Regions from separate parts of the Shewanella sp. SM23 genome, predicted to be linked through region 2. Evidence: predicted binding sites of a transcription regulator. Region 2 holds the regulator's gene; the other holds the start of a gene.
The links. The regulator sigma-54, encoded in region 2, starts transcription at its own class of promoters, with help from an activator protein. The targets are predictions, from matches to a motif close to GTTGGCACGNNNNTNGNNT.
Positions count from the first base shown of each region.

Region 1: flhA (flagellar biosynthesis protein FlhA) is a predicted target of sigma-54. The motif match lies at 11,476-11,494, and genes of this name have one in related genera.

Region 1 covers NZ_JAKKRM010000003.1:299,460-313,189, forward strand. Annotated here, with positions in the region: gene L5L98_RS06055 (chemotaxis protein CheW) at 1-378, opposite strand, end outside; gene L5L98_RS06060 (ParA family protein) at 362-1,153, opposite strand; gene L5L98_RS06065 (membrane anchored protein in chemotaxis locus) at 1,225-1,746, opposite strand; gene L5L98_RS06070 (chemotaxis response regulator protein-glutamate methylesterase) at 1,760-2,887, opposite strand; gene L5L98_RS06075 (chemotaxis protein CheA) at 2,908-5,157, opposite strand; gene L5L98_RS06080 (protein phosphatase CheZ) at 5,173-5,910, opposite strand; gene cheY (chemotaxis response regulator CheY) at 5,924-6,307, opposite strand; gene L5L98_RS06090 (RNA polymerase sigma factor FliA) at 6,355-7,068, opposite strand; gene L5L98_RS06095 (MinD/ParA family protein) at 7,061-7,942, opposite strand; gene flhF (flagellar biosynthesis protein FlhF) at 7,947-9,329, opposite strand; gene flhA (flagellar biosynthesis protein FlhA) at 9,341-11,440, opposite strand; gene flhB (flagellar biosynthesis protein FlhB) at 11,636-12,766, opposite strand; gene fliR (flagellar biosynthetic protein FliR) at 12,785-13,582, opposite strand; gene fliQ (flagellar biosynthesis protein FliQ) at 13,587-13,730, opposite strand, start outside.
Region 2 covers NZ_JAKKRM010000019.1:70,875-89,557, reverse strand. Annotated here, with positions in the region: gene L5L98_RS18940 (transposase) at 1-181, opposite strand, end outside; gene L5L98_RS18935 (OmpA family protein) at 854-1,543, shown strand; gene L5L98_RS18930 (molybdate ABC transporter substrate-binding protein) at 1,810-2,646, shown strand; gene mgtE (magnesium transporter) at 2,725-4,089, opposite strand; gene L5L98_RS18920 (HPr family phosphocarrier protein) at 4,339-4,614, opposite strand; gene rapZ (RNase adapter RapZ) at 4,601-5,455, opposite strand; gene ptsN (PTS IIA-like nitrogen regulatory protein PtsN) at 5,452-5,895, opposite strand; gene hpf (ribosome hibernation promoting factor) at 5,898-6,185, opposite strand; gene L5L98_RS18900 (RNA polymerase factor sigma-54) at 6,214-7,692, opposite strand; gene lptB (LPS export ABC transporter ATP-binding protein) at 7,800-8,531, opposite strand; gene lptA (lipopolysaccharide transport periplasmic protein LptA) at 8,528-9,082, opposite strand; gene lptC (LPS export ABC transporter periplasmic protein LptC) at 9,069-9,629, opposite strand; gene kdsC (3-deoxy-manno-octulosonate-8-phosphatase KdsC) at 9,626-10,177, opposite strand; gene L5L98_RS18875 (KpsF/GutQ family sugar-phosphate isomerase) at 10,177-11,154, opposite strand; gene mlaF (phospholipid ABC transporter ATP-binding protein MlaF) at 11,798-12,616, shown strand; gene mlaE (lipid asymmetry maintenance ABC transporter permease subunit MlaE) at 12,613-13,398, shown strand; gene mlaD (outer membrane lipid asymmetry maintenance protein MlaD) at 13,455-13,928, shown strand; gene L5L98_RS18855 (phospholipid-binding protein MlaC) at 13,940-14,602, shown strand; gene L5L98_RS18850 (lipid asymmetry maintenance protein MlaB) at 14,599-14,883, shown strand; gene L5L98_RS18845 (BolA family protein) at 14,903-15,160, shown strand; gene murA (UDP-N-acetylglucosamine 1-carboxyvinyltransferase) at 15,170-16,429, shown strand; gene degS (outer membrane-stress sensor serine endopeptidase DegS) at 16,528-17,610, opposite strand; gene degQ (Do family serine endopeptidase DegQ) at 17,726-18,683, opposite strand, start outside.

The DNA of each region.
Region 1 (13,730 bases), on a different contig from region 2:
CTCTACTGAAGGTGGTATCGGTTCTAACCTTGCAGTCTTTAGTACTGGCGCTAATAATTTCTCTAACGCTTGCTTATTCACTTGAGCTACAACCTGGCTTACCGGAGCAACAAACTCATGTTGTCTTGGCGCCGCTTTTGGCTGCAACTGCGCAGTAGGCGTTATGGCCTTCTCTACATTCTGCGGTGCGGCAGTGCGACCATTTTCAGCCAAAATAGCCGCATCGAGCAATGCTGCCTCCGTTTGATTAACGGCAACATTTTGATTTGAGTCTGCTTTTACAATGCTTTGAGGGGAAACAATCTGGTTTGGACTGTCGTCTTCCTGTAGCAATAATGCGAAAAAATCAAAAACAGTTTCATCAACCGATTTTGACATGGCCAAACTCCCCAACTAATAAGAAATCTAATAATCTTTCATAGGCTTTAACGCCGCGGCAACCACTCGCATAATGCGATGCTGGTAAATGTGCCAAACTGGCATCTCTAAACTTAGTGTCTACTGGAATAACGTCTTTCCACAAAGTATCACTGTATTCGGCACCAAGAACTTGCAAAGCCGCAGGTGATGCTTTGGTGCGTTTATCGTACATGGTTGGCACAACAGTGTAACTGTAACGCGTCTTCTTAGATCGCCCCATTAACTCCATTGTTTTAATCATCCGCTCTAGCCCTTTAATGGCAAGAAACTCCGTCTGCACAGGAATAATGATATGCTGACTTGCCGCAAGCGCATTGACCATTAATACCCCGAGTACGGGTGGGCAATCAACGATAGCAACATCATAATCATCAGCAACCAGTGCTAATAAATTACGTAGTACTAATCCCATTCCTTCTTGATGACCTAAGGCTCTGTCTAAGGTAGCCAATGCCATAGTTGCAGGCAATAAATCCAAACCATCGACTAAGGTTGGCACAACATGGGATAAAACGAGTTCCTTAGAAAGGTTTTTATGGGCAAGAAAAACATCAAACAACGAGCCTGGAACCTCTTCAGAATCAATACCTAAGTAATAACCTAACGAAGCATGTGGATCGGTATCTATCATAAGAACACGCTTGCCACGCTTAGCTAATGTTCCCGCTAAACTCGCTACCGTCGTGGTTTTACCTACGCCACCTTTTTGATTCGCTATGGTCCAGACTTTCAAGAAGTGACCCCTACCTATACTGGTTAATATGCTAATGAACTAGAAAATTGTGAGTTCACAAATTCTAAAAATTACTGCTCTTTTCTGGTCGTGACTCGAATGCCGCCATTGGGCAAACTAATCACTTTGACACCATCGGCATTCTCAGATATCACCACGGGCAGCATCTCTGCATTTTGGGGGGCAATTGTCTGAGAAACAGCTTTAACCTCTTTTTCTGGCGCTTGAAGCTGTTTAGGAATAGAGGATTCCAGATTAGTTTTTTCCTTCGCCGTATCTATTTCAGTATCTGGTTCGCCCAGCAAAGGCGGAATGCTATTTTGTACCGGCTCAGGACCAATCGCTACAGCCTTCTGCTCACCAGGAGCCGCTAATTGCAACATTGCTTTAGTCTGATCTGGATGAGACGCTAACCAAGTTGCAATAGCCTCAGCCTGTTCGTCAGGTACCATTAACAGCACCTGAGTCGATTCCAAACGTTTTACATCCGCCTGCAGCAAACTATTCTTACGTTTGTAATCAAGGCTTAAGGCACCAAGAACCAAAATGGCTATGCCCATCAACAAAATGATGAGCACACTATTTGTGCTCATCGGATATTGGTTTTTAGACACGAACAGACTCTTTTAAAATACATTCGGCCATGTTGTCTAAGGCTATCGACTGGGTGGCAATCCCTGCACTCGCAACGGCTTGTGGCATACCATAAACCACACAACTGGCTTCATCTTGCGCCCAAATGGTTGCGCCTACAGCTTTCAACATACGTGCGCCTTCTCTGCCATCCGCCCCCATGCCAGTTAATACAACAGCAAGCACATCACCACTAAAGGCTTTAGAAGCAGAAGCAAAGGTGATATCCACACAGGGCTTATAATTCATATCAGCACTGCCTGTGATAACTTTTAATCGGCCACTTGCTCCAGTACGTTCAACCATCATTTGCATACCACCTGGCGCTAAATATGCGCAACCCGGTTTAAGAAGATCGCCATTAGCGGCCTCTTTCACTTCAATCTTACATAAGCCATTTAAACGACTCGCAAATGCAGGGGTAAAGGCAGCAGGCATATGCTGGATTAATAAAATAGGATGCGGATAGTTTGCCGGAAACTGCGTGAGTATTTTTTGCAGCGCAACCGGACCACCAGTAGATGTACCGATCAGCAATAATTTATACTGTTTACCACTTGCACGAATCGTCGTTGCCGTTGAGGTTCTAACAGGAGCTGCGACAGGCGTATGAGCCGATATACTCGTTGTACCTAAAACGCTACCTGTTGGACGCACGCTAGGTGTTGGCGCGACCACAGGACGTGCAATCGGACGAAACATTCTGCGTCGTCCCAATGCCTTAACTCTTTGTTGCAACAATAAAATGGCATCATCTTTGTTGGTCGCAATATCTTCAAAACGTTTAGGCAGAAAATCTAATGCACCAGCATCTAAAGCGTCTAACGTTGCTTTAGCGCCATCATGGGTTAAAGAAGAAAACATCAAGATCGGAGTCGGACACTTAGCCATGATCTCACGAACAGCAGTAATACCATCCATGACAGGCATCTCAATATCCATAGTGATAACTTGGGGATTAAGCTCAGCAGCCAACTTCACCGCTTCGGCCCCATTTGAGGCCGTCGCGATAACTTCCAGTTCAGGATCTTGATTGACTATTTCACTAACACGTCGTCTGAAAAAACTTGAGTCATCAACGACTAATACTTTAATGGCCATTCCATTCCTTAGCTTGGAAACTAATTCTTACTTTTCGCATAATGCTTTAGCAATCCAGGAACATCTAAGATCAGTGCAATACCACCATCCGATGTAATTGTCGCACCAGCCATCCCAGGTGTGCCATGTAACATAGCGCCAAGAGGTTTAATAACGACCTCTTCTTGCCCTATTAAGGCATCCACTACAAAACCAATTTGCATCATGCCTAATTGCACGATAACCACATGACCATGCTTTTTATCGCCATGTTTAAAGGTCGTTTTGTTTCTATGTAGCCAGTGTTCCAAATAGAACAAAGGTACGGCCTTATTACGTACTATGACAGTCAGTTGCCCATCAACAATATTAGTTTTTGTGAGATCGAGATGGAAAATCTCATTCACGCTAGATAGAGGTAATGCAAACACTTGTTTAGCGACATCGACCATTAAGGTAGGCATAATCGCCAGTGTTAGCGGTACTTTAATCTCAAGTATCGTTCCCTTACCTTTCATGGAATCAATATGTACAGTGCCATTCAGCTGGGTGATACGAGTTTTTACCACGTCCATCCCAACACCACGGCCTGAAATATCTGAAATCTCAACTTTAGTTGAAAAACCTGGTGCAAAAATCAAATTATAGGCTTCGCTGTCTGTCATCCGCGAAGCAGAATCTTCATCGAGCACACCACGGTTTATGGCAATTTTTTTGAGTTTTTCAGGATCCATGCCTGCGCCATCGTCTTCGATTTTCAGCAGTATATGGTCGCCTTCCTGGCTTGCAGATAAGGTAATCGTTCCCGTTCTTGGCTTACCACTGGCTTCACGCTCGTTTGGCATCTCGATACCATGGTCCACAGAGTTACGCACTAAGTGGACGAGTGGATCGGCAAGCGCTTCAACGAGGTTTTTATCTAAGTCAGTTTCTTCACCGACCATGATCAAATCAATTTCTTTGTTTAGTGTACGAGCAAGATCACGTACCACCCGAGGGAAACGACCAAACACTTTCTTGATCGGTTGCATACGGGTTTTCATCACAGCGCCTTGCAAATCGGCAGTAACGAGATCTAAGTTCGCGAGAGCTTTCGACATCTCCTCATCATCACGGCTGATGCCTAAGCTCACCAATCGATTACGCACTAACACTAACTCACCCACCATATTCATGATCTGGTCGAGTCGTGCAGTATCTACACGTACCGTTGTTTCACCCTGAGGCACATTCGCAGAGCTAGCCTTAGCAGGTGCTTTATCGACAACCGCAATTTCCACCTTAGGTTTTGCAGCAACGACTGGGGCAGGAGCTGGTACTGCGGCTTTTACTGGCGCAGGAGCATGTGGTGCAGCAGTAGGTGCTACAGTCGAAACAGGGGGCGTAGGCGCTTTTACTTCAGCTTTCGCAGGTGCTCCGCCTTTCCCATGGAGTTCATCGAGTAATCGCTCAAACTCATCATCGGTAATTTCATCAGCATCTACAATCGGTTGAGGCGCAGGTGTTGCCACAACCTTAGGCTTAACAGGCACTTCAGCCTCAGCTTTAAATTTACCTGAGCCATGAAGTTCATCCAGTAACGCCTCGAACTCATCATCAGTGATGTCATCACCTGATGTTGAAGGTGTTTTAATTGGTGCAGCAGGCTTGACAGCAACAGGCTCAGATACAAATGTGGTAGCAGCGACCGCTGGTCCCTTTCCTGAACCATGAAGCGCATCCAATAAAGCTTCAAATTCAGCATCATTGATATCATCGATACTTGAAGACGTATTTTCAATGGAAGATGAGTTATCACTTATGTCAGCAGGGATTTCTTGAAGGGTAGGAGTATCAATAATGACTTCAACAACAGGTTCTGGCTCTACAACCTTGACAGAAGCGACTTCAGATGGCAAAGGCGCACCTGAACTGAGCATTTTAAGTCTCGCTAACAAACCTGAGTCGGCGGGATCTTGTTGCTCGCCCTGCTGGGTTTGCGCAAACATGGTATTAATTGCATCAACAGCCTGCAAAATAATATCCATCAACTCTGCGTTAACGCTACGCTTGCCTGTCCGCAATAAATCGAAGGTATTCTCAGCCTCATGACAAACATCAACCATGGGAGTTAAGCTAAGAAAGCCAGCACCACCTTTAACGGTATGAAAACCTCGGAAAATGGCGTTCAGCAAGTTAGTATCATCAGGATTATTTTCAAGCGCAACGAGTTGCTCTTGCAGAAGCTCTAAAATTTCACCGGCTTCGATTAAAAAGTCCTGGAGTATCTCTTCATCTACATCAAAGGCCATCAAATTGACTCCCAGTTAGAAACCCAGACTCGATAGAAGATCATCCACTTCGTCTTGACCCGTTACCACATCTTGACGAAGCTCGGCATTCATTATCGGGCCTTCTGCTTCAATATTATTTTTCTGAGCAATCTGACTTTCAATCATAGGTTGCTCACCAAATACCGTCAGCATAGAAACCAGATTACTTTCTACTTCCATTACTAGATCAATAACACGACGTATTATTTGTCCTGTTAAGTCTTGAAAATCTTGCGCCATCAAAATTTGATTAAGCAATTCACGTAATCGAGTCGAGTCATTTGCACTACGAGACATAAGGTCTTGTACATCGTGACAAAGGCCCTTAAATTCAGTCAGCGCTATCTCGCGTCGCATTAATCTGTCCCAAGATGGCATGACATTTTGAATATTTACGGTCACGGCATTAGCCAAAGGTAAACATTCTTCAACCGCATCCATGGTTTTATTTGCAGCTTGTTCGGTCATGTCAATAACGTAATTTAAACGTTGCTTGGCATCGGGGATCTCTGTATTGGCTAATTCAGCAAGACGATTATCAACTTGAAAATCCATCAGCGCACTATGAAGTTGCCGAGTTAATTTACCTACTTCTTCGAATAATTCTCGTTGCAGTGGAGCAGCAAGCTCCCGAAATAAATCATCTGCCTGACTTTGCTCACCTGCACTTAATAATTCAACTAAATGCTGAGCTTGCTCGAGCGTGATGAGCCCTGATGTTTGTGACTTCATAGCTCATCCTTGCTCAAGCGAGTCGTTCGAATATTTTATCTAACTTCTCTTTCAGCGTTGCAGCGGTAAAAGGCTTAACCACATAACCATTCACTCCCGCTTGAGCGGCAGCAATAATCTGTTCACGTTTTGCTTCAGCAGTTACCATTAATACGGGTAAATGCTTTAGCGAATCATCAGCGCGAATTGCTTTTAACAGATCGATTCCTTGCATACCAGGCATATTCCAATCTGTAACAACAAAATCAAAATCCCCCTTTTGCAACATCGGCAGGGCTGTTGAGCCATCGTCTGCTTCTTGGGTGTTATTAAACCCCAAGTCTCGCAACAAGTTCTTGATGATACGCCTCATTGTCGAAAAATCGTCAACAATGAGAATCTTCATATTCTTGTCCAAGGTTTCCTCCGGTGAGCTGACATTCTGTGCTCGATTAATAATTATACTTATGTCCAGTGCTTGAGTTTAGCTTTCAATCGCAACATTGCCTGACTTAATATCTGGCTAACCCGCGATTCACTGACTTCAAGAATGGCGCCAATCTCTTTTAAATTCAATGCTTCATCGTAGTACAGGGATAACACTAATGCATCTCTTTCAGGCAATAATTTAATTGCCTCAACCAGAGCAGAATGAAATTGGTTCTCAGCTAATGCTTCAAATGAATCATCATCGGACCGATCACTCACTGTAAGTATATCCTGAGATACGCCTAAATCTTCTATCCCTATGATTTTTCCGACAGAAACATCGTTAAGAATATGATGGTACTCATCGAGCGTCATATCAAGTTTTTCTGCAATTTCTGTGTCGCGTGCATCACGGCCCAGTTCTTGCTCTAACTCATCAATAGCGTGTGCAACCTTACGATTGTTACGATGAACGGAACGAGGGACCCAGTCGCCACGACGAATTTCATCTAACATGGCTCCACGTATGCGTATGCCGGCGAAGGTTTCAAATTTCGCACCCTTGCCACCATCAAACTTGGATGATGCTTCTAGTAACCCCATCATCCCAGCTTGGAGTAAATCATCTAACTGCACAGATGCAGGTAGTCTGGCGAGTAAATGATGCGCAATTCTTTTAACCAACGGAGCATACTGTTCAACGATCGACGATTTATTGTCTAAACAAGTATACGCAGCGGCTTTATTCACTCGTTTTTTCCTCTTGAAAATCTGGTCGTTGTACTAAACGCTCAACGAAAAACTCCAAATGCCCACCAGGTTGCTGCGGCACAGGCCAGCTCAAAATTTTATTTGCCAATCCTTGATACGCAATCGCCGCTGGTGATTTAGGATAAGCTTCAACCACCAATTTTTGTTTACGAACAGATTTACGTAAGTTTTCGTCAAATGGAATCGTGGCGACTAATTCAAGTGCGACATCTAAAAATCTGTCGGTCACTTTACTGAGTTTAGCAAATAATTCCATACCTTCGCGTAAACTACGCACCATATTGGCAACTATTTTAAAACGGAACACACCATGCTCACGGCTGAGAATTTTAATCAGGGCGTAGGCATCGGTAATCGAAGTGGGTTCATCACAAACAACGACTAACACATCCTGCGAAGCACGTGAGAAACTGAGCACCATATCTGAGATCCCAGCCGCAGTATCTACGACTAGAATATCAAACTGAGTCCGCATCTCACTAAATGCACGGATTAATCCAGCATGTTGCGCAGGGCTTAATTCCACCATCCCCTGTGTTCCTGAGGTGGCAGGTACTATGCCTATCCCCTTAGGACCACGCACGATAATATCGTCAAGCTCTGCATCACCAGAGAGAACATGAGAGAGGTTACGCTCGGCACGAATACCCAGCATGACGTCGACGTTTGCTAAGCCAAGGTCAGCGTCAAGTACCAAGACACGCTTGCCTTTTTCGGCTAATGCCACAGCAGTATTAATAGAAACGCTGGTTTTACCCACGCCTCCTTTACCACCAGTGACCGCGATTACTTTCACTTTTTCGTTATAGGGTTGATTCATCATACGTAAACCACTTGCTTGATCCAGGGTCATAAATCTACTCAAATGCACAGGCCATATTATCTGACCACGCTGTGTCTTGTAATGATTGTTGTTCTGTACTATCTAACGCTGCGAGTGCCTGCTGGGCTAAATCTAGGGTATCCGCAACTTTCATATCTTCAGGAACTCTTTGTCCATCAGTAATATAACTTAATGGTAATCCGTTTTGGATCAACACACTTAATGCCCCTGCTAACGACACAGATTCATCGAGTTTTGTGAGAACGACACCAGATAGGGGAATGCGTTTAAAATGATTGACTGCATCTTGCAGCACACGGCGCTGCCCTGTCGCAGACAGTACCAGATAACTGCGGATAGGTATCCTGCTATTTGCAGTTAAATTATCAAGTTGCTGGTAAAGGCGCATATCTCGCTGTCCCATGCCAGCCGTATCTATCAATACTAGCTTGCGATTCCTAAACTGATAGAGAATTTGCTCTAATTCATTTAGATCATGAGCTTGCTTTACTGGGCAGCCCATTATTTTGCCATAAGTTGCTAATTGCTCATAGGCTCCGATGCGATAATGATCTGTGGTAATTAAAGCAACATGTTCAGCACCATGATGTGCCGCAAAACGGGCAGCAAGTTTAGCTAATGACGTTGTTTTACCAACGCCAGTAGGACCAACTAATGCAACTACCCCGCCCTGTTTCACAATGTCATCACCCTGATTGTCAAGCATATTAGCGAGACTTTGTGGTAATGCTCTGACTAATTCAGCTGGCGTATAATGCTGGCTCAGCGCGGCTAATTTATTCGCAACCGCAGGGGAGAATTCAGCCTCAAGCAATTTGGCTTCGAGCATAGCACCAACGGGATCGATGCGTTTTTTATGTTCCGTCATCAAGGAGGATACTTGATGTGTCAGTAAATTACGCAGTGATGCTAATTCATCACGCATAGCCTCAATATCAGCACTTTGTTTCTGTGATGTTTGTGGCTTTTTATCAAATGAGGAAGGTGCTTCACGACGTTCTGGTTTCACAGCAGTAGGGGCTTGTAAGCCCTTAGCCCATGCTGGTAACTCGGCATCAACTTGCTGATGTGACATTTGTTGATTCAAACGGCTTTGCTGCTTCTCAAGTAAGGCTTGTAATGAGTCTGCTGGTGCGGCTGGCTTAGCGCGAGTTTCTACACGAACTGGCTGCTTAGCACCTAGGGACACGAGATCGTCGCTCACGTCCATAAAGGTCGGTGCTGGCGCAGTGGCTGCAGTTTTCGATTTAGGTTCGTCATAGTCAACGGCAGCGACAATTTCGATGCCACCGTTCACTTTTTTATTTGACATAATGACGGCATCTGAGCCGAGTGTTTCTTTCACTTGGGCCAGTGCGGCGCGCATGTCTTTGGCAAAAAATCGTTTAATCTTCACTTATGCGTCCTCTACTGGCCGACTGCAGATACGATACGTATTTGCTTCTCATCAGGTATTTCTTGGTATGAAATGACTCTGAGATTAGGAATAGTATGTTTAACAAAGCGTGACAGCGTCGCGCGTAACATACCTGACGTCAACAATATGGCGGGTTGTCCGACCATTTCTTGCTTTTGAGCCGCATCGGCAAGGGACTGCTGCATGCGTTCTGCAAGACCGGGTTCAATATTAGGACCATCGCCACCGGTTGCTTGCATTGACTGATGCAACATCTGTTCCAACTCTGGCGCCAAAGTAATGACGGGGATTTCGAGCTCTGGGCCTGAGATTTCCTGAACTATCATACGTTTCAAAGCGATACGTACAGCGGCAGTCAAGACTTCAGTGTCATTGCTCTTAGTGCCATATTCTAACAAAGTTTGCACTATAGTACGCAAGTCTCTAACTGAAACCCCTTCATTTAATAGGTTCTGCATCACTTTTACGACATGTCCTAGTGGCATGATATCTGGAATAAAGCCATCAACCAGCTTAGGTGAGTGTTTCGCAAGCATATCCATCAGTTGTTGCACTTCTTCGTAGCCTAACAACTTAGCGGCATTATTTGTGAGTAATTGACTAATATGAGTTGCAACAACAGTGGCGGCATCGACGACGGTATAACCTAATGTTTGTGCGTGCTCACGTAACTCAGGAGCGATCCATACCGCTTCTAGGCCAAAAGCGGGATCGCGCGTTTCGATACCATCGAGTTTGCCATAGACTTGACCAGGATTAATCGCCAATTCGCAATCATGACGAATATCTGCCTCTCCGACGACGACGCCCATTAATGAAATGCGATACGCATTAGGCGATAAATCTAAGTTATCGCGAATATGCACCGCGGGCACTAAGAAGCCTAGTTCCTGAGACAACTTTTTACGCACGCCTTTAATGCGGCTTAGTAACTCGCCACCTTGGCCCTTGTCTACCAGAGGGATCAAACGATATCCAACCTCAAGACCAATAGTATCAACATGATGTACATCGTCCCAACCTAGCTCTTTAGGCTCTTTATCTTGTCTTTCTATTGGACCCGATTTCACTTGTTCTAGCGCTTTAAGACGTTTGTTTTCATTTCGTTTATAAACAAAATAAGCTGCACCAGCAGTCATAAAGGCAAAGCTTAAAAACGCCATGTGCGGCATACCAGGAACAATACCCATTACAAACAGGACTCCGGCGGCGATACCCAATGACTTATGACTGTCAAACATCTGACTCATCATCATTTGGCCCATATCACCTGACTCGTTTTGACGAGTCACCATCAAGGCTGCGGCGATTGACAATAATAGACCAGGGATCTGCGCCACTAAACCATCACCGATAGTCAGTAAGGTATAAATTTCAACCGCTTCCGAGAAACTTAAGCCATGCTGCACAATCCCTATGATAAAACCACCTACGATGTTGATCACTAAGATCATGATACCGGCAATCGCATCCCCTTTAACGAATTTGGACGCACCGTCCATCGCACCATAGAAATCGGCTTCACGGGTCACTTCGGCACGGCGTATTCTCGCTTGGTCTTGATTTAAGGTTCCAGCATTTAAGTCAGCATCGATTGCCATTTGCTTACCAGGCATAGCATCCAAGGTAAAGCGGGCACTGACTTCTGCGATACGACCTGCACCTTTAGTCACCACCGCAAAGTTGATGATAATCAAAATGATAAAGACCACTAGACCAACGGCATAGTTACCACCGATCACCACAGAACCGAAGGCTTCAATCACCTTACCCGCGGCATCACCGCCATTATGACCCTCAAGTAAAACCACACGAGTAGAGGCAACGTTGAGCGCAAGGCGTAATAACGTCGCCACCAGTAACACAGTTGGGAAGGCAGCAAAATCTAAGGGTCTATCGGTATAAATAGCCACCAGCAATACGATGAGAGCTAACGCAATGTTGAATGAAAAGAGTATGTCTAATAGAAATGGAGGGATGGGTAAAACAATCATGGCCAATGCAGCAAGCACAACCACCGGCGTGCCAATGCCTTTAAAAGTGCTGAGCCTAATTTGTTTTACTTGACCAAGAGTCGCTTTAACATCCATTCGCTATAACCTAAACTTTGACGTGTCATAGCATAAAGCAAAAAACGCGCCAACAAGATTGAAGCCATTAATGAAGGAAAGATATGTACTGTGACTGATTGATATACATAAAATTAGCCATAAAAAACAAATGAACTCGACATCATCAGCTTTACCAATGACTACCATCAGAGGCTAGTGGTTAGTGGTTAGTATTTAGTATTTCAATTCATCAGGTATAGGTTGATTGAGTGGGACAGGAATAGGTTTACGACCGCGTCCTTTTTGATATTGGCGCAGCTGGAATACATAAGCCAAAATCTGTGCGACAGCAGTAAACAAACCTTCAGGGATCTGCTGATCTAACTTAGTCGTATGGTAAATCGCCCTTGCAAGTGGTGGGGCCGAAACAATCGCAATATTGTGCGCGCGGGCAATCTCACGTATTTTAAAAGCCACATCATCAACACCTTTCGCTATCACAAAGGGAGCCGCAGAGCGCTGCACATCGTATTTAATCGCAACAGCAAAATGCTCAGGGTTAACGACAATCACATCGGCATTTGGCACTTCAGCCATCATACGCCTTTGTGCTAGTTCACGTTGCATCTGCCGTATATGCCCTTTCACCTCAGGTTTACCCTCAGTGTCTTTATATTCATCTTTTACTTCTTGTTTGGTCATCTTAAGTTGCTTGTTGTGATTCCAAATTTGGAACGGCACATCGATGACGACAATAAACAAAATCGAGGAACATAACAGGATAAACATCCAAACCAACAAATCTAATGCATGGTAAACATTACCTGGAAGATGGTCGCTAGACAGCAACATAATGTCATTGAAATAGAAGCTTAATAAAAAATAAGCAGAAAACGCTACTACCGAAAATTTTGCAATACCTTTGGTGAGTTCAACCAGAGCCTGTACGCCAAACATACGTTTAAAACCAGCAAGGGGACTCATTTTACTGGCTTTTGGCATCATAGCTTGGGTCGAAAAATTGATCCCTCCAAGAGAGACGTTACCGATAAACGCAACAACCACAATCAGTAGCATAATTTTAGCCATGGGCCAGGCTATTTCACTCACAACAACGCCCCACACTTTGAACATTTCATTCGTATCAAAAATTTGCGCCCTATCCATGGTAAATACAATTTCAAACACCCGAGTTAGGCTAATGGCCAAACTTGGGCCTAGCATATAAAACCCACATGCTGCCGAAATTAATACCGCTGCAGTTCCAAGTTCTTTCGAACGTGCAATCTGTCCTTTTGTTCGCGCCTGTTCTAGACGCCTCCCCGTGGGTTCCTCTGTACGTTCATCACTTGACTCTTCAGCCATGGGCTTCTCCTAATCCCATCATATCAAGCCATCAGCGTTACATTGGAGCGCTAACATATCGCAAAGCAGCACTTGAGCCGTCGACCATACTTCATCGAAGTGTGCCATTACCGGTGTTAGGGTTAACCACAGAATAAACAGTCCACCAATCATAGTGATCGGAAAACCAATAGAGAAAATATTCAATTGCGGCGCGGCGCGGGTCATGACCCCGAAGGACAAGTTGACTAATAACAAGGCGATAATCGCAGATATCGACATAGTGAGTGCCGCACCAAACATATACGACCCCCAATCAGCCAGCGATCGATAACTTGTCAGTGTTAAGCCTTGATTAGAAATCGGCAAAGTTTCAAAGCTTGCCACTAGCATACGGATCATCAAAAGATGGCCGTCCACTGCTAAGAAAATCAATGTCGCCAATAAAAGAAAAAAGTTACCAATAACGGGTGTTTGTTGGCCAGAACCAGGGTCAACCATAGAGGCAAAGCCTAAACTGGTCTGCATACCAATGATCTGTCCAGTGAGCACAAAGACTTGCATCACCATTTGAGTCACAAACCCCATGGCAACACCGATAATAATTTGCTGCGCCGTGATGAATACTGCGCTTAACGAAAATAAATCCACATTTTGAGTTGGAGGAAGAACAGGTGCTATCGCAAAGGTAATTGCCATCGCCAATAATAAACGCACTCGAGTTGGTGTCGTTGCCGCCCCAAATACTACCATGACCATCAACATGCTCGCGACGCGAAACAATGGCCAAATATAAGCGGCAATGGTTTGCATTAAGGTATCGAGCAGCAGCTCCATCGCGTTAGCCTATCACTTGAGGAATGCGATTCACCATCTCGATGAAAAAGTCCATCAGGGTTTCAACTAACCAATGTCCCATAAACATTAGGCCAAAAAGTGTCACTAACAAACGCGGAAGGAAACTTAAGGTCTGCTCGTTAATAGA
Region 2 (18,683 bases):
GGGCAATCTCACTCATTAATGCGCATTCTCTTTGCTGGGGTTGCAGATCGCTTTCTCGCACCCATTGGTAGACTGCCTTGGCAGATAAACCGTATTGACGTGCAACATCCGACAGTAAGCGACCTTGTACTTTAACCTCGGTGATAACATGTAGCTTGAGACTATTTTCTGCGATTCCCATGAGCGTTCCCTCTTTTACTGCCTTCTAACCAAAATATGACCGTTTGCGTTGCCTTTTATTGATGATAGTGACGCTGTTCTAAATCCCACTGGCTCAGACCTAGATGGCGCAGACAAATCCATTCGTGGCGACATAGTGCGATAAAGTTCATGACCGTTTTCATACTTCCTCCTTCATGACCCTAAATACTCGAGCCCATTTTCTGTCTCGATAGGTCCATTTAATTTGGATTAATCCTCTTGAAGTCGACTTGAGTTTTCGGCGATGTTTACCGCGTCTGACTGTCTACTCACTTAGTAGTATGTAAAATTCGTGCCAATATTCTAATTTTTATTTTAACCTTTTAAATCATTGTATTGCGCCTTCGATTAAAACGGCGTGATTTTTTAGTGCTGCCAATAAAGGTGCAAGGTGCACTATTTCGGTGCCATAGACTTGATATGAAATTGGGCGGTACAAGCCATGATTGAAGCCCGAAATCTGTATCTTTGCTGACTAAAATCTGGATTAGCATAATTGAAGATGGATAAAGGATTGTCTCCAGCGCAATTGCTTATATACTGCCTGCTTTGTGGCAATCCCTAGGTCATTCGTATTACCTAATGGACGTGATATTTCTTGCCCTTTTGAGCGGTATTCACAGTCATCAATCATATAAAGAGGTTATAAATGATGAAGTGTTTTCAGGCAGTGCAATCTAAACCATCCCTGTTAGCCATAGTGGTATTGACGACCGCGCTAGTTGCATCGGGTTGTACAACAATCAATCCCTATTCAAATGAAGAACAAACCGCTAAAGCGACCAGTGGCGCATTGATTGGTGCCGTCGCGGGTGCCGCAATTGGAGTGGTATCTTCGAGCAAGAGCGACCGCGGTAAAGGTGCCTTAATTGGTGCAGCATCGGGCGCTGCAGTCGGTGGTGGTATTGGTTATTACATGGATGTGCAAGAGACCAAATTACGCCAACAATTAGCCTCAACGGGCGTGAGTGTGACCCGTAACGGCGATAACATCATTTTGAATATGCCTAATGAAGTGACCTTCGGCGTAGATCAAACCGAGTTAAGTGACGGTGCTAAACGCGTGCTGAATTCAGTGGCGGTTGTGGCCAAGGAATACAGCAAAACGCAGCTTAACGTATTAGGTTATACCGACAGCAGTGGTTCAGACTCTTACAATTTACGTCTGTCACAGGTCCGGGCTAGCGAAGTGGGTAATTACTTGATGAGTAAAGGCGTTGCCTCTGCCCGTGTAAAATCAAAAGGTATGGGTGAAGCGAGTCCTATTGCATCAAATGCCAATGCAAATGGCCGAGCACAAAACCGCCGCGTTGAGATCGTACTAATACCAACGGGTAAATAGTCTGGTCTAAGCACAAAGTTCTCGCTGAAAAAGTCGCCAGGGGCGACTTTTTTTGTTTTCAGTGGTGGGCTAATTGAGTGATTAGCTTGCCGTGCTTCTATTAGACAATTTGTCCTTTATGAAGCGCACCTTGAGTGACCTGCACCACAAACATATCACTGCTAATTACCTTGGGATGACTTCAGCTTGATCCCTTTATCTATTTCACGTTCTGTATGGTAATAAGTCACAAGAATGACTTTTAGTGCCTAAAGGAGAATATGACTATGATAAGCAAAAATATGTTAGTAGCCTTGAGTTTAAGTCCTGTCATCATGGTGACTGCTGTACAAGGAGTGCCGATGAAAGCCGAAGTGACCACAGGAGCCGCGCCGATAGAACTGCGCGCCGCAGGCAGTTTAAAGGCTGCGATGAGTGATATTATTGCTGCTTATCAAGCACAGTCGCAAATAAGTGTTGTAGCGCAATATGCGCCCTCAGGTTTATTGTTAAAGCGCATTCAAGAGGGCGAGAAAGTCGATATCTTTGCCTCGGCGAATATGAAACATCCACAGGCATTAGTGGATTCGGGTCAGGGCGAAGCGGTGCAAATGTTTGCCCGTAATCAACTCTGCGCCATTGCTCAAGACACAGTTCAGGTGACGAGTGCGACGTTACTCGATACCTTGTTAGATCCTAAGATTAAAGTCGGTACCTCAACCCCGAAAGCCGACCCCGCGGGTGATTATGCCTGGGCCGTTTTTGCTAAGGCCGAAGCGGTAAAACCCAATGCGAAAGCCGCGTTAGAGACCAAGGCATTACAACTGACGGGCGGCCCTGAGAGCGTTAAACCGCCTAAAGATCGCAACCCCTATGGCTGGGTGATGGAAAACAAGCAAGCGGATATCTTTTTAACCTATTGCACTAATGCTGTGCTGGCTAAAAAAGAAGTGCCAAGTTTACAAATCATTGACTTACCGCAGGAACTCGCCGTGGGTGCCGACTATGGTTTACTGGTTTTACAAGGCGCTAATACTGCCGCTAAGCCGTTAGCTGAGTTCATTCTATCGACAAAAGGCCAAGCGATTCTGAGCAGTTATGGTTTTCAACCTCCGGCAAAATAACCTTTTTTAGCTTTCAAGCCGGATAAAAAACGGCACCTTTGGGGTGCCGTTCTGTGGTTAGCTCAAACTGTTAAAGCGTTAGTTCATCAGGTAGAGCGTCGCTAACCCGAGGAAGGCGAACAGGCCAACCACGTCAGTGACTGTGGTGAGCACCATACCGCCAGCGAGGGCAGGATCGATTTTAAGTCGTTTTAAAATCAATGGAATACTCGCACCTGCAAGCCCAGCTACTGTCATGTTGATCAGCATGGCGCTACCAATTAATCCCGCCAGTGCCATATCATCCTTCCATAGCCACACGGCGACAAAGACTAAAATCGACCACATCAAGCCATTGAGAAAACCAATCGATAGCTCTTTACCGATAAGCCAGCGGGCGTTGCTTTGGCCGATATGGCCTAAAGCAATACCGCGGATCACGAGCGCTAAGGTCTGATTACCGGCAACACCGCCCATGCTAGGGACAATCGTCATTAGGATGGCGATAGTGGCAAATTGTTCAATAGTGCCTTCAAACATATTGCTGACCGACGAGGCGAGCAGGGCGGCGAATAAGTTTATAGTGAGCCAGAGCGAGCGACGTAGGGTACTTTTTAGCACAGGACCAAAGGTATCTTCATCTCCGTCCATCCCCGCCATACCCATCATGGAATGTTCAGCATCTTCGCGGATAACATCGACTACGTCATCGATTGTGATACGCCCGAGCAGCTTACCATCACTGTCGACGACAGGTGCCGATACCCAGTCATTGCGTTCGAATTTCTGCGCGACTTCGCTGTCGGACATGCTCACAGGAATACTTTGAATATTGGGATCCATGATATTGCGAATTGTGGTGCTTGGCGCGCAAGTCAGCAGATCTGCCAGCCTAACACCGCCAAGGACTTTGTCCTGTTTGTCGACCACATATAAGGTATCTGTGGTATCGGGTAGGTTGCCCCTTTGCCGAAGATAGCGCAGCACCACATCGATATTCACATCGGGTCTTAAGGTGACTGTATCTGTGTTCATCAAGCTGCCGGCGGTCTCATCTGGATAAGATAGGGCTTGTTCTACCCTCAGGCGATTTTGTTCCGTCATCGACTGCAGCACTTGTTTGTAAACTGCGTCGGGTAGACTTCGCAGAATATAGGCGAGATCGTCGGTGTCCATGCTTGCTGTCGCTTTCGCGACTCGCTCAGGGCTCATGCTGCGGATAAGTGGGTCTTTGAGTTCTTCACTCAACTCATCGAGTATGTCGCCTATTTGTTCCTGATCGATGAGCTGCCACAATACTTGTCTGGCACTTGGCGGTGATGATTCTAAGATCAGCGCGATATCTGAGGCGGCCATTTTTTGCAGCATATTACGCACGTGTACAAACATGCCGCTGCTAAGCGCTTGGTTTAACTGGTCGAGACTATGTCCGGTGTGATCGTTTTCTGCATTATCTACGGGCATTTGTCCTCCATTGTGCGGCAAATTGGTTTGAGATCTTAGTGTTGGGCTAGGATTTAGCGGTGACTAAGCGTCAGTCGATGACACAGATTAAGGCGGCTAAGGTAAGGTTAAGGCCAGTGCCAGCGTAATGACCGCTAGTGTAATCGCCAGTAGCTTGTATCGTCGAGCGACAAATGTTTTCTGAATGGCAAGTTTTTTAAACTAGACATGAAGTGAAACTAACGATGAAGTGCTTAGTGTGAAGTGAAACTAACAGGCTTCGTCAAACTTAGCGTCGATTAAGGCACAAATGGCATCGAGAGCCGGCTCTGCATCTGGGCCTTCGGCGATCAGCTTAATGGTTTTACCCATACCAGTTTCAAGCATCAGTAAGCCAAGTACACTGGCGGCCGATGCTTGTTTATCGCCTTGGATTAAGGTGATGGTCGCATCAAACTCGGAAGCCAGTACCACCAACTTAGTGGCGGCACGGGCATGTAAACCGAGCTTATTACAGATGGTTATCTGACGTTCAAGCTTTGGCATTGTTGAGCTCTCGATGACGGGCATAAACTTTATGTTTACCGTTACTAAAGCGTTTTGCCAATTGCTCTGCGACGTAAACCGATCTGTGCTGTCCACCTGTGCAGCCAATAGCTACCGTTAAATAACTGCGATTGTTACGCTCGAGATGCGGCAGCCAAGTCTCCAGTAAATTTTCGATTTGCCAGATGAACTTATTAACCAGTGGTTGACGATTTAAGAACTCAGCTACGGGTTCATCTAAGCCAGTCAATGGCCGCAGCGCCAACTCCCAGTGGGGATTGGGCAGGAAGCGCACATCGAACATAAAGTCGGCTTCGGTGGGCATTCCGTGCTTAAAGCCAAAGGACTCGAAGTTGATCACGAGTTCTTTATCGACACTACCAAGGAGAATTTGTCTGACTTGGTCGCTTAAATCATAGATATTCAGATTCGACGTATCTATGTAGTGATCGACCAGTTTTGACATAGGCTCGAGCAGTTTCCCCTCCAGCTTTATCGCTTCTTGCAAAGAGACTCGGCTCTTCGACAAAGGATGTAAACGGCGGGTTTCGCTGTAACGCTTAAGCAGAATTTTATCGCTGGAGTTAAGGAAGAAGCTCGTTAACTCAGTATCTGGAGGTAGGCTAGCGAGTTGTTTCACTAAGACCTTATCCTGCTCAGGCATGTTACGCACGTCGACACTGATGGCGACGAGATCGTTACTGCCTTTGAGTTGCTCAAGCAAACTGCCAATCAATGGCAAGGGAAGGTTATCGACACAATAATAGCCGAGATCTTCGAGTACCCTAAGGGCGACAGATTTGCCTGAGCCTGAGCGGCCCGACACTATGACCAGTTTCATCCAGTGATTACCTGATAGAGTTCCGTTTCATCATGCGTCTTGCGTAATTGCTTTAATATTTGCTTGTCGCTCAGCTTTTCGGCCATGCAAGACAAGGTACTTAAGTGCTGCTGACATTGGTCTGCAGGCACCAGTAGTGCAAATAAAATATCAACAGGTTGCTTATCGATAGCATCAAATGCTATCGGCTCTTCACACTTAATTAGTATGGCAATGGGCTGATCTATATCGGCTAGTCGACCATGTGGAATGGCGATGCCGTTACCTATACCTGTGCTCCCCATCTTTTCGCGCGCCACTAGGCTTTCGAATATCTCTTGAGATGAGAGGGTCGGGTACTGGGCAGCGACTAAGTCGCTGATGAGTTCCAGTACCTTTTTCTTGCTGCCCGGAGTGGCGCAGGTAGTGCACTCCGGCCGCAGTATGGTACAAAGTTCCATTATTAGTGTTTTGTTAACTTCTCTTTGTGTTTAATAACCTGACGGTCAAGCTTGTCAATCAGGGCGTCTATAGCGGCATACATGTCAGCATGCTCTGAAGTAGCAAAAACTTCACCACCTATGAGGTTTATTCTCGCTTCGGCAATCTGTTGCATTTTCTCAACATTGAGCACAACGTGCACATTATTGATCTGTTCGAAATGGCGTTCAAGTTTTGAAAACTTTTCTTCTACATATGCACGTAACGATTCGGTAATTTCGATATGGTGCCCACTTAGGTTTATTTGCATAGAAACGTCCTCCGATATCCACTGTAGGTTATAAACTTTTACGCTGATTAGAAGGTGGAATAAGCATAGCCTCTCGGTACTTCGCAATGGTTCTGCGGGCTACGTTGATCCCTTGTTCTGCCAGAAGTTGAGCCATCTTACTATCGCTTAATGGTTTTTTCTGGTTTTCCGCTGCCACCAGTTTCTTTATAAAGGCTCTGATTGCTGTGGATGAGCACTCACCACCATCGTCAGTACCGACGTGGCTAGAGAAGAAGTATTTTAGTTCAAAAAGTCCCTTAGGGGTATGCATGTATTTTTGAGTTGTGACCCGTGAGATGGTGGACTCATGCATTTCTACCGCTTCGGCAATATCGTTAAGCACCATAGGTTTCATGGCTTCTTCACCGTACTCAAAGAAACCTTGCTGATATTGCACTATGCAATTAGCAACTTTAAGCAAAGTGTCGTTACGGCTTTCTAAGCTCTTAATAAACCATTTAGCCTCTTGCAGATGGCCGCGAATAAATTGGCTATCGGCTTGGTTTTTGGTACTGCGTGCCATAGAAGCATAATGTTGATTTACATTGATTTTTGGCATGCAGTCAGGATTAAGCTCAACGACCCAGCGGCCATTTTTCTTCGACACAGACACATCTGGGATAACGTATTCGTCATTATTGGGCGTGATCAACAAACCTGGGCGAGGATTGAGAGTTTGGATAAGTGCTATACCATCCCTTAATTCATCTTCTTTTAATTTAGTCTTACGCATCAATAACCTAAAATCACGGGCGGCGATCAGATCTAAATGATCTTTGATCAGCATACGGGCGTTTTCTAGGTTGGGAGTATCAGCGGCGAAATGCGACAGTTGGATTAGCAGGCATTCACTTAAATCGCGGGCGGCAACGCCTATGGGATCAAAATGCTGAATGCGCTTGAGTACGGCTTCGACTTCGTCAAGCTCGACCTCCGAATTGCCCATGGCTTCGAGGATTTCGTCAGTACTTTGGGTGAGATAGCCTTGATCGTCGATGGCATCAATAATGGCGGTGGCAATGGCTAAATCGGTTTCAGAAAACGGCGTGAGGTTTTTTTGCCATTCTAAGTGTTCGTACAAACCTTCACTGGTCTCGCCTTGGAAGGGCATATCGTCTTCACGACTGCCGCCGGGGCCTGAGTTTGGGGAGGCGGTAAACACTTCATCCCATGTGGTGTCCATGGGGAGCTCATCGGGCATGGATTCTTTGGTTAGCGACTCTGCCGTGTCTATGGTGGAGCTGTCTTTTTCTGGTGGCAGAGTGCTAGATTCACTGAAATCCGTATCGGATAGCGTTTGGTTTACAGGGGTTTTAGTGGCGTCGAATTGATCCTCTTCCAGCTCGAGAAGGGGATTAGAATCTAATGCTTGCTGGATCTCTTGCTGCAGTTCTAATGACGACAGTTGCAACAGACGTATGGCCTGTTGTAATTGTGGCGTCATGGTTAACTGTTGACCCAGTTTGAGCTGGAGTGACGCTTTCATGTTACCGCTGATCCCTACGTTATTATTGTTGGATGAGGTCGCTTATTATTATCTTGAGTGAAGCCCAATGGCGGTATAAATTGCCTCCATTGGCTTCGCTCGATTAACTATAGCCTGAATTGTTCACCTAAGTACACAGCCCTAACTTGCTGATTGTCTAAGATCTCTGCTGGAGTTCCTTCGGCAATAAGGTTTCCGTGACTCACAATATAAGCATGTTCACATACATCTAATGTCTCGCGGACATTATGGTCTGTGATCAGTACGCCAAGGCCGCGACTTTTGAGTTGTTCGATAATCTTCTTGATGTCGATAACCGAAATAGGATCGACGCCGGCAAACGGTTCATCGAGCAAAATGAACTTAGGATTAGCGGCTAAAGCCCGCGCAATTTCGACGCGGCGACGTTCGCCACCCGACAATGACATGCCTTGGCTGTCACGGATGTGGGTGATATGAAACTCTTCGAGCAGATGTTCTAGTTCTTCTTCTCGTTCTTCGTTTTTAAGTTCTTTACGAGTTTGCAGTACGGCCATGATGTTGTCATGAACAGTTAGCTTACGAAAGATACTGGCTTCTTGCGGTAAGTAACCTATGCCTTTGCGGGCACGCAGATGCATAGGATCTGCGGTTAAATCATCATCGTCGATAAAGATATGTCCCTTATCGCTCTTCACTAGCCCGACAACCATGTAAAATGTCGTGGTTTTACCTGCACCGTTTGGACCGAGTAGGCCAACGACTTGACCGGTTTTTACCGTCAGACTGACGTCTTTAACCACTTGGCGACTCTTGTAACTTTTCGCCAGATTTTGTGCTCTTAAGGTGATTTGGGTCATTTAGAGTCCTGCTTTTTTACAGGTTTATCCGCCGGAGCGTCTGATTTAGCATCATCTTGATAGTTTTCAGGCTGAATAATAGTGATCACGCGATCGTCACCACTGCCAGTACTCTCGGCCATCAATTTCTGTTGAATCATGTTATAGCGGATTAAATTGCCTGTAACTTGGCTACCTGCTTGATCTAATGACGCCATACCTTTCAGTGTTAAGGTGCGGCTCGCCATATCGTAACGAATTTCTTTCGCGCTCGCCGATGCAGGACGGCCATCGTCTAATATTTGGCTATACGTAGCAGGGTTGCCTGTGGCGACCAAAGTTTTGCTATTTTCACCTTCAGCGGAAAATGCACGCAGTTCATTTGCTTGGATTTTTATTGAGCCTTGGGTAACTTCCACTGGACCAAAGAAGATGATCTGGTTGTTTTTGATATCCGCAGTTTGGCTCACAGCTTTAATTTTGACTTCTTGCTTTAAGTCGCCGACTTTCGCGAAAGCACTCATGCTCATAATTAGCATTAGGCTGGCAAGTAATACGTTATTTTGCTTCATATGTTCCTACTACCTGACTGGTCAATTGCACTTCTTGCGCGTTGAGGTCGGCATAAAGGCCTTGGCCTTGAATATTAAAATCTTTCCCTGTGACGTAAATGGTACGGTCAGAGGTCATTATCATAGTGTTGAGATCGAGTTCCAGATAACTGGTGGACAAGGTCTGAATCGGTTCTTCTGGGCTAATGGCATCGATAATAACATTATTTTCTAATACAACCTTGCCAGTTTCCTTGTTTAGCTTGCCCTGATCTGCCCTGAGCTGCCATTGTGCTTTACCTTGGTCTGGATAAACAAGATAAACAGGTTGAGTAAAGAAAGTTTGATTCGTTGAATCATAATGTTCCATGTGTTTCGCCGTCACACGGCTATTCACTAGTCCTTGCTCATTGAACTCAACACTGCGCAGATCTTCAACGATGAAATCTGGGGTATTTTGATCTTTTACTCTGTTATCGGAATCACCGCTGTGTTTGTTCTGCACTTGCCAGTAAAGCGCTAGTGCGGTTCCAAAAAAAGCGATAATCGCGAGTGTCACACGACTCATATACTCATTCCATGGGCCGAAGTGAATTTATTTTGACTTAGGAGTAACAGATCTGTGAGTTCACGCAGTGCACCGTGGCCACCATTGAGCGTAGTCACAAAATGGGCGTGTTGGCGTACATAGGGGTGGCCGTCAGCAACACTGACCGCTAAACCGACGACATTCATCACGGGGAGATCGACAATATCATCACCGATATAAGCCACTTCTTCTGGGGTGACACCATAAAGTGCGAGCAATGCTTCATAGGGCTCGAACTTATTGTCTACGCCTTGGTAAATATGGGTAACACCAAGGGCTGTCATACGGTTTTCAACGATTTTGGATTGACGTCCTGTGATCACGGCGAGGTTGAAACCGCTGGTGAGGAGTGAGCGCACGCCATAACCGTCACGGGTATGGAAGGCTTTGAGCTCTTCGCCGCTATTGCTCAAGTAAATACGGCCGTCGGAAAACACCCCATCGACGTCACAGATTAACAGTTTAATCTTTTGCGCGCGTTGCCACACATCATCACTGATTGGGCCGTAAAATCCTTGCTGTGGCATTAAATGACTCCTGCTTTTACCATATCGAGCATGTTAAGAGCGCCAATAGGATGGCGATCTTTATCGATAACAATTAATCCGTTGATATTTTTTGAGTCCATCACTTGCAGTGCTTGGGCGGCCAATACATTATCCGTGATCGTGACGCAGTTACGGGTCATCACATCGGCAATGGGCGTCGTGCGTAAATTCACTTCGGCATCAATAACGCGGCGTAAATCACCATCAGTGAAGATACCAACCAGTTTGCGCTGATCATCAATAATCGCCGTCATGCCTAAGCCTTTCTTGGAGATTTCGTACAGGGCTTCTGTGATGCAAATATCGTGGTTGACGAGCGGTAAGTCATCACCGCTGTGCATCACATCGCAGACTTTTAACAGCAACTTACGTCCTAATGCACCGCCGGGATGGGACATAGCAAAATCATCACGGGTAAAGCCTTTCGCTTGCAGCAGCGCAATGGCGATGGCATCGCCCATCACTAAGGTTGCTGTGGTACTTGAGGTGGGTGCTAGTCCAAGTGGGCAAGCCTCTTCTGGGACTTCAATACATAAATGCACTTTAGATAATCGCGCCATATTCGATTCGGGTTTACCCGTTACCGCGATAACGGGCACGCCCATACGTTGGATGACCGGCATTAAGGTGAGGATTTCGCTCGACTCACCAGAATTTGAAATCGCTAAAATCACATCGTTATCGGCCAATACACCCAGATCGCCGTGGCTGGCTTCACCCGGATGCACAAAAAATGCGGGCGTTCCTGTGCTGGCGAGGGTGGCAGAAATCTTATTGCCGATATGGCCCGATTTGCCCATTCCCATGACAATCACTTTGCCTGTGCAGTTGAGGATCAACTCGCAAGCTTCTGCAAATTCAGCCGAATCAACATATTGATAAAGATTGTCTAGGGCTGACTTTTCAATGTCGATAACTTTACAACCCCATTGGCGCAGTTGTGATTTGTCTACCATGTCTATCTCTCTTTTTGCATTGTCTTTGTCGCCCCATTGATGGGATTGGAATAGCACAATTTGGTACGCGATAAAGATGATATGTAATAGGCTTTCTGCCAAGTATTAGTTTGTTTTCAGACAATTTAGCTTATGTCTTGCTGTGGTTAATTACCGAAAACAGCAAAACAATTGCGGCAGGCTAGAGCGATTGATCCGACTCGTCAAGTTCAGCTGCGTTAGCTATTCACGCACAATAACGTGTTTAGCGGCAGAAGGTCTTGAGCAATATCATCGTCTTTGTCGTTTATTTCAATGGATTTATCCCATATCGCAGCGGGTATTACCCTATGGGATGCCTCTATTGCGCAATTGCGTATCGACTCTCCCCGATAAAAGTGGGCGAAGAGTGAGCTAAGTGCGAACGAATTAGCCAATACTGCCAATTCTGCAACTAGGTTGAAAACATTAAGTAACATTTTACCTGTGCAGAGTGAAAACTTAGGGCGCATTTTCGCTGTAAATGAGGCAAATTGAAAGTATCGCAGGGCGATAGTGTCGATTCGGTTGTAGGTTAAAGCGCAATTACGTACAATTTGCGGCTCTTCGATTGGTCAGTCTAGGAAGACTAGGATCACCTCATTTGCAAATGTCGGAATCAAGCATGACTCAAGAACAAACGCCGTTGGTTGAGATCCGTAATTTGGGGTTTAGCCGCGGTCAGCGTGTGATATATGAAGATATTAGCCTGTCCATTCCAAGGGGCAAGGTGACGGCGATCATGGGGCCGAGCGGCATAGGCAAAACGACCCTGTTGAAATTGATTGGCGGCCAATTAACGCCTGACCATGGACAAGTGTTATTCGACGGTCACGATATCCATGGCGTGAGTCGCAATGAATTATTTAGTCTGCGTAAGCGGATGAGCATGCTGTTTCAAAGTGGCGCGCTGTTTACCGACATTAATGTGTTCGATAACGTGGCGTTTGCACTGCGTGAACATTCTGGACTGCCTGAAGACATTATTCGCACTATCGTGCTGATGAAGCTTGAAGCCGTAGGTTTACGTGGTGCCGCTCAGATGATGCCAAGCGAGTTGTCCGGTGGTATGCAACGCCGCGCCGCATTGGCTAGAGCCATAGCGCTTGAACCTGAAATGGTGATGTACGATGAGCCTTTTGCAGGGCAAGACCCAATATCGATGGGCGTGTTAGTAAAGCTCATTCGTGAGTTATCCGATGCGCTGAATCTGACTTCAATTGTGGTGTCCCACGATGTGGATGAAGTGCTTGGCATTGCCGATTATGTATATGTGGTGGCTGACAAAAAAGTCATCGCCCATGGTACCCCTGAAGAATTAAAGTACGCTGATAATCCGCAGCTGAAACAGTTTATTCAAGGTGCTCCGGACGGCCCTGTGCCGTTCCATTATCCGGCAAATGATTACCAGCAAGAATTAATGGCAAAAGGAGTTGGCAAGTGAAGTTAATCGACAGTATTGCCGACTTAGGCCGCAGCGCGATTGAGTTAGTGCTCGGCTTTGGCCGTGCAGGCCTTATGCTGTGGGGCGCGATTTTTCGCTGGCCACGCGTGCGTAAAGGTTTTCCATTATTAGTGCGCCAGATTTATGTGGTCGGTGTGCAATCCATGGTGATTATTTTAGTCTCAGGACTCTTTATCGGCATGGTGCTCGCACTGCAAGGCTACAACATCTTAGTTGGTTTTGGCACCGAAGAAAGCTTAGGTCCTATGGTGGCGCTCAGTTTACTGCGTGAGTTAGGGCCAGTTGTTACCGCGTTATTGTTTGCGGGACGGGCGGGTTCAGCATTAACCGCTGAAATTGGTTTAATGAAAAGTACTGAGCAGCTTTCCAGTTTAGAAATGATGGCGATTGACCCATTAAGGCAGATTATTGCACCGCGCTTTTGGGCTGGAGTGATCAGTATGCCATTGCTGGCGTTGATGTTTACCGCTGTAGGTATTTATGGCGGGCACCTTGTTGGCGTGGAATGGAAAGGGATCGACAGTGGTGCGTTTTGGTCGATTCTGCAGGCGTCTGTCGAATGGCGTCAGGACATAGTTAACTGCTTGATCAAAAGTGGTGTGTTTGCCGTAGTGGTCACTTGGATTGCGTTATATCGCGGTTATCAAGTGATCCCAAATCCGGAAGGCATCAGCCGTGCAACGACCCAGACTGTCGTTCAGTCGAGCCTCGCTGTATTGGCATTGGATTTTTTACTGACAGCCCTGATGTTTGGCCGCTAACGGAACACTGCGGATTTCGACACAGGTTAGATGGATTAACAGAGTGGTAGCTGAACATGTTGACACGAAAAATTGAATTATTAGTGGGTGTGTTTCTTTTAACAGGATTGGCCGCTTTTTTGGTCTTAGTCTTTAACGTCGCCAATATTGAAGTGAAAAGCAGCGATAGCACTTATACCATACAAGCCAATTTTACCAACATTGGTGGTTTGAAGGTGCGTTCGCCAGTCAAGGTTGGCGGTGTTGTCGTTGGCCGAGTGAGCAGCATAGATTTAGACCCAGTTAAGTTAGTGGCTGTGGTCACATTAGTGATGGACAAGCGTTACGATAAATTCCCTGAAACCAGTAGTTTAGCCATTTTGACTTCGGGTTTGTTGGGCGAACAATTCTTAGGGTTAACACCGGGTTTTGTCGACGATGATGTCAGTATGCTGAAAGATGGCGATAAGATTGACGACACTCGTTCGGCATTAGTGTTGGAGGAGCTGATTGGTCAGTTCTTATATAGTATGGGTTCGAAGGATAAATAGGGGTTACCGCTATGTTTAAAAACTTATCTCGTTTTTTATTGCCGTTAGTGATGGTTTTAGGGGCAACGAGCGCAGTCGCCGCTGATGTGGTTGTCGATACGACAGATCCGTATGCCATGGTGAAAGCCGTTGCCAATAAAACCTTCGATCGTTTTCACAAAGATAAAGCATTAATCGATGCAAATTCAGACCATTTAAAGGTGATTGTTCGTGAAGAACTCATGCCTTATGTCGATTATAAATACGCTTCTTATAAGGTATTAGGCCAATATCTTAAGGATTCAACCGAAGAGCAACGCAATCGTTTCGTCAATGCTTTTGAAGGTTATTTAATCTCTACTTATGCCCAAGCCTTTACTGAATATACTAATCAAAAAGTGGAATTCTCACCTGGGATTGATTTTAGCAAAGAGAAAATGGTCGATGTAAACGTGCAGATCATCGAAGCCGGTCGCCCACCGATTAAACTGTTGTTTAAGGCGCGCCGTTTAAAGGATGACTCATGGAAGGCATTTGATTTAGTTGCCGAAGGTGTGAGCTTACTGTCTTCTAAGCAGTCGGAAATCTCTAATCTAATTCGCCAACAGGGTATCGATCCCGTGATTAAGATGCTCGAAGATCGCACTAAAGAGAAAGTGGTCATGAAGGCTAAGTCAGGGAAGTCACAGTCGTGATTGAATTTGTGCAACAGGGGACAGTTTGTCATCTCAAAGGGCGCATAACCCAAGTTGATGTCATTACACTTTGGCCACAGCGGCAACAACTGCTAAATGAGTCAACCCAGATATTGTCTCTGTCTGGGCTCGAATACAGTGATAGCGCTGGCATGGCATTTTTGCTGGCGTTAGTGCGTGAACATCGCAGCCAACTTGTATTGAGTTCTGCTTCACCACAACTTAAAAAACTAATTGATTTATATGATTTAGATGCCTTCTTTACCGAAGAAGCGCATTGAGAATAGGGTAATAGATTTCATGGAATGCAGCTTAATCGAACAGATTTTACGTGATGCGTTAGGGCTTGAAGAAGTTCACGCTAGCTCGGATGGTAGCCATTATAAAGTGATCGCCGTAGGTGAATGCTTCGATGGTATGAGCCGAGTCAAACAGCAACAAGCCATTTATGCACCGTTGACGGCACACATTGCCAGCGGTGAATTACATGCATTAACGATCAAAACTTTCACGCCGACTCAATGGAAACGCGAAAAAGTTTTCAACATGCCTAGCTAGTGAGGAAAAGTGGATAAACTAACAATTCAGGCAAGCCCCCCGCTTGCCGGTGATGTGATTATTTCGGGTGCTAAAAATGCAGCTTTGCCTATTCTGATGGCGGGTGTATTGGCTGAAACCGATTTTGTGGTTTCTAACGTGCCCAATCTGCGTGATGTGAGTACGAGCTGTAAATTATTACGCTGTCTCGGCGCTGAAGTGACTGAACTCGGTGACGGACAGATCCGCATTTCTACCACTAATCTGAATGAGTTTTGCGCTCCCTATGATCTAGTGAAAACCATGCGTGCTTCTATCTTGATCTTAGGGCCGTTATTGGCTCGTTATGGTACTGCTGACGTGTCATTGCCTGGTGGCTGTGCCATTGGCGCAAGACCAGTGAACTTGCACTTACATGGCCTCGAAATGATGGGCGCCAAGATTGAAGTGAAAGAAGGTTATATCAAGGCCCGTGTTGATGGTCGTCTTAAAGGCGCACATATCTTTATGGACATGGTGAGTGTTGGTGCGACCGAAAACTTACTGATGGCCGCAGCATTAGCCGATGGCGAAACCGTGATTGAAAACGCGGCCCGTGAACCTGAAGTGATCGATCTCGCTAATTGCTTAATTGCCATGGGTGCAAAAATCACTGGTGTAGGCAGTGCGACATTGCGTATTCAAGGGGTTGAGCGTTTACAGGGCTGTAATTACCGCGTGATGCCAGATCGTATCGAAACCGGTTCATTTTTGGTGGCCGCTGCGGTGACTCGTGGCCGTATTCGTTGTTTAAAAGCCGATCCTGCTTCACTGGAGTCGGTTATCGCAAAACTTGAAGATGCAGGCGCGACGATTACTACGGGCGAAGATTGGATTGAGCTCGATATGCAGGGTAAACGTCCGAAGGCGGTGAATATCAAGACTGCACCTTATCCTGGTTTCCCAACCGATATGCAGGCGCAGTTTTGTGTGCTCAATGCCTTAGCACAAGGCACGGCAACCATAACTGAGACTATCTTCGAAAATCGTTTTATGCATGTGCCTGAACTTATCCGTATGGGCGCTACCATGGAGCTTGAAGGCAACACCTGCATCATTCAAGGGATTGAATCTTTAAGTGGTGCTCAGGTAATGGCGACGGATTTACGTGCGTCAGCGAGTCTAGTGATTGCGGGCTTAGTGGCCGATGGTAAGACGATTGTCGATCGTATCTATCACTTAGATCGTGGCTATGAGCATATTGAGAATAAGTTTCAAGGTTTAGGCGCACAGGTTGTGCGTATTCAGTGATCTGTTACTGATTTAAGCTAATTTTGAATCATTAAAAAAACCAGCTAAAAGCTGGTTTTTTGTTTTCTGCAGTTGAGCTTGTAATACTGAGTGACGCTCTAGTTATCGATCACAACCTTCTCATCGATAATCACAGGTAACTCTTGTTGTTTACCTTGGCGTATCACAGTCATCATCACTTTCTTACCCGGTGTAGTTTCAGCGATACGGTCCATTAGCATTTCAACGCCTGGCACATCTTCACCATCGTATTTAATAATCACATCCCTTGGCATTAGCTGGGCACGGGCCGCTGGGCCATTTGGATCGACACCCATAATGACCACACCTTTTAAATCGGGCAGATTGAGAATTTGTGCAATGACAGGGTTGATAGGTTCACCTGAAATACCCAAAGCACCACGGATCACGCGGCCGTTTTTAATCAACTTACCCATAATGCTGTGGGCTAATTTAATCGGGATAGCGAAGTTAATCCCATGGCCGCCACCTTCTTCACCCACTTGGAATGCTGCGGTATTAATACCAATAAGGCTGCCGTTAGTGTCAATGAGTGCGCCACCCGAGTTACCCGCATTAATCGCTGCATCGGTTTGTAGGAAGTCTAAGTAACCTGAACTTAAGCCGTTACGCCCCGTGGCACTGATGATGCCTTGGGTAATGGTCTGGCCTAAATTGTAGGGATTACCAATAGCGAGTACGACATCACCGACTTGAGGCGGACTGTCGAGATTAACGGGGACAATCGGTAAGTTATCGCCTTCAATTTTGAGTACCGATAAATCGGTTTCAGGATCGAAGCCAACCACTTCAGAGGTAAATTTGCGTCCATCTTGCAGGGCGACAACAATCTCATCGGCTTTCTTAATGACATGATAATTAGTGAGAATATAACCTTCTTTACTCATTATCACCCCAGAACCTAGACCTTGAAGTGAGCCTGAATTAAGCGGCCGATTCTGATCTATGCTGAGGCTATAAATATTCACAACGGCAGGAGCTGCACGGCGTACCGCCTTGGCAAAGGATAGCTCGACTGTGTTGTTGGCACGGGTTTGTAGCAGACTACTACCGAGGGATTGGTTATCGATATAACGTGTCACCAATAAAAACATGGCCGCCATGATAAGGCCGAAAAGGGTGGCTTTACCGAGATATAACAGAGTGTCTTTTATAGTCATGGCAGGATGGATCTAGAAAAAGGTGAGTTAGATTAACATGTTTAATCGATGTAAGCATAGGGAACCTAAGCTCCCTATGCTCATCTATGGCAGAAAAAATGGCCTATTTTGTCGATTAACGTAGGACTAAATACAACATGCTCTTATCACGCATTATCTTCAGTGCCACGGCACCTTCTTGATCTTTAAGTTGTGCTTTAAGTGTCTTAAGATCTTTAATCGCAGTACGGTTAATACCGACAATCACATCTCCTTTTTGTAAGCCACTCATGGCCGCGGGTGAGCCTTGTGCGACATCGGTAATTTCAATGCCCTTAGATGAGTTTTCTAAGGACGCGCCTTGCAGCATAGGATGCACGGCACCAGCCGCTGTTTCACTGGTTTGGCTCGCTTCACCTAAGGTCACTTTAACTGTTTTCTTATCACCGTCACGGATGAGTCCTAACTCAACGTTAGCACCTGCACCCATAGTGGCGACTTTAGCCCGCAGTTCTTGGAATGACTTAATACCACGGCCATCAACGCTGATGATAATATCACCTGCTTTTATACCGGCCTTCTCTGCGGCACTGCCCTTGGCTACTTCATTCACGAAGCCGCCGTGTTGAGTGTCTAAACCGAAACCTTGGGCGAGTTGGCTATCGAGATCACGTCCCGAAATACCTAATACACCGCGGCGTACTTCTCCGTGTTCGGCAATTTGTGCCACGAGGTTTTTCACCATATTAGCAGGGATGGCAAAGCCAATACCGACGTTACCGCCGCCCGGTGCTACGATTGCGGTGTTAATCCCAATTAACTCGCCGTTAAGATTGACGAGTGCGCCACCCGAGTTACCACTGTTAATCGCGGCATCGGTTTGAATAAAGTTTTCCAGCATTTCAATGCCTAAGCCGCTACGGCCTAAAGCACTAACAATGCCCGAGGTGACGGTTTGACCTAAACCGAAGGGATTACCAATGGCAACGGCAAAGTCACCTACGCGTAAATCATCGGAATCAGAGGATTTGATTGCGATGAGATTTTTCGCTTCAATTTGCAATAATGCGATATCTGACTCTGAGTCAGTACCA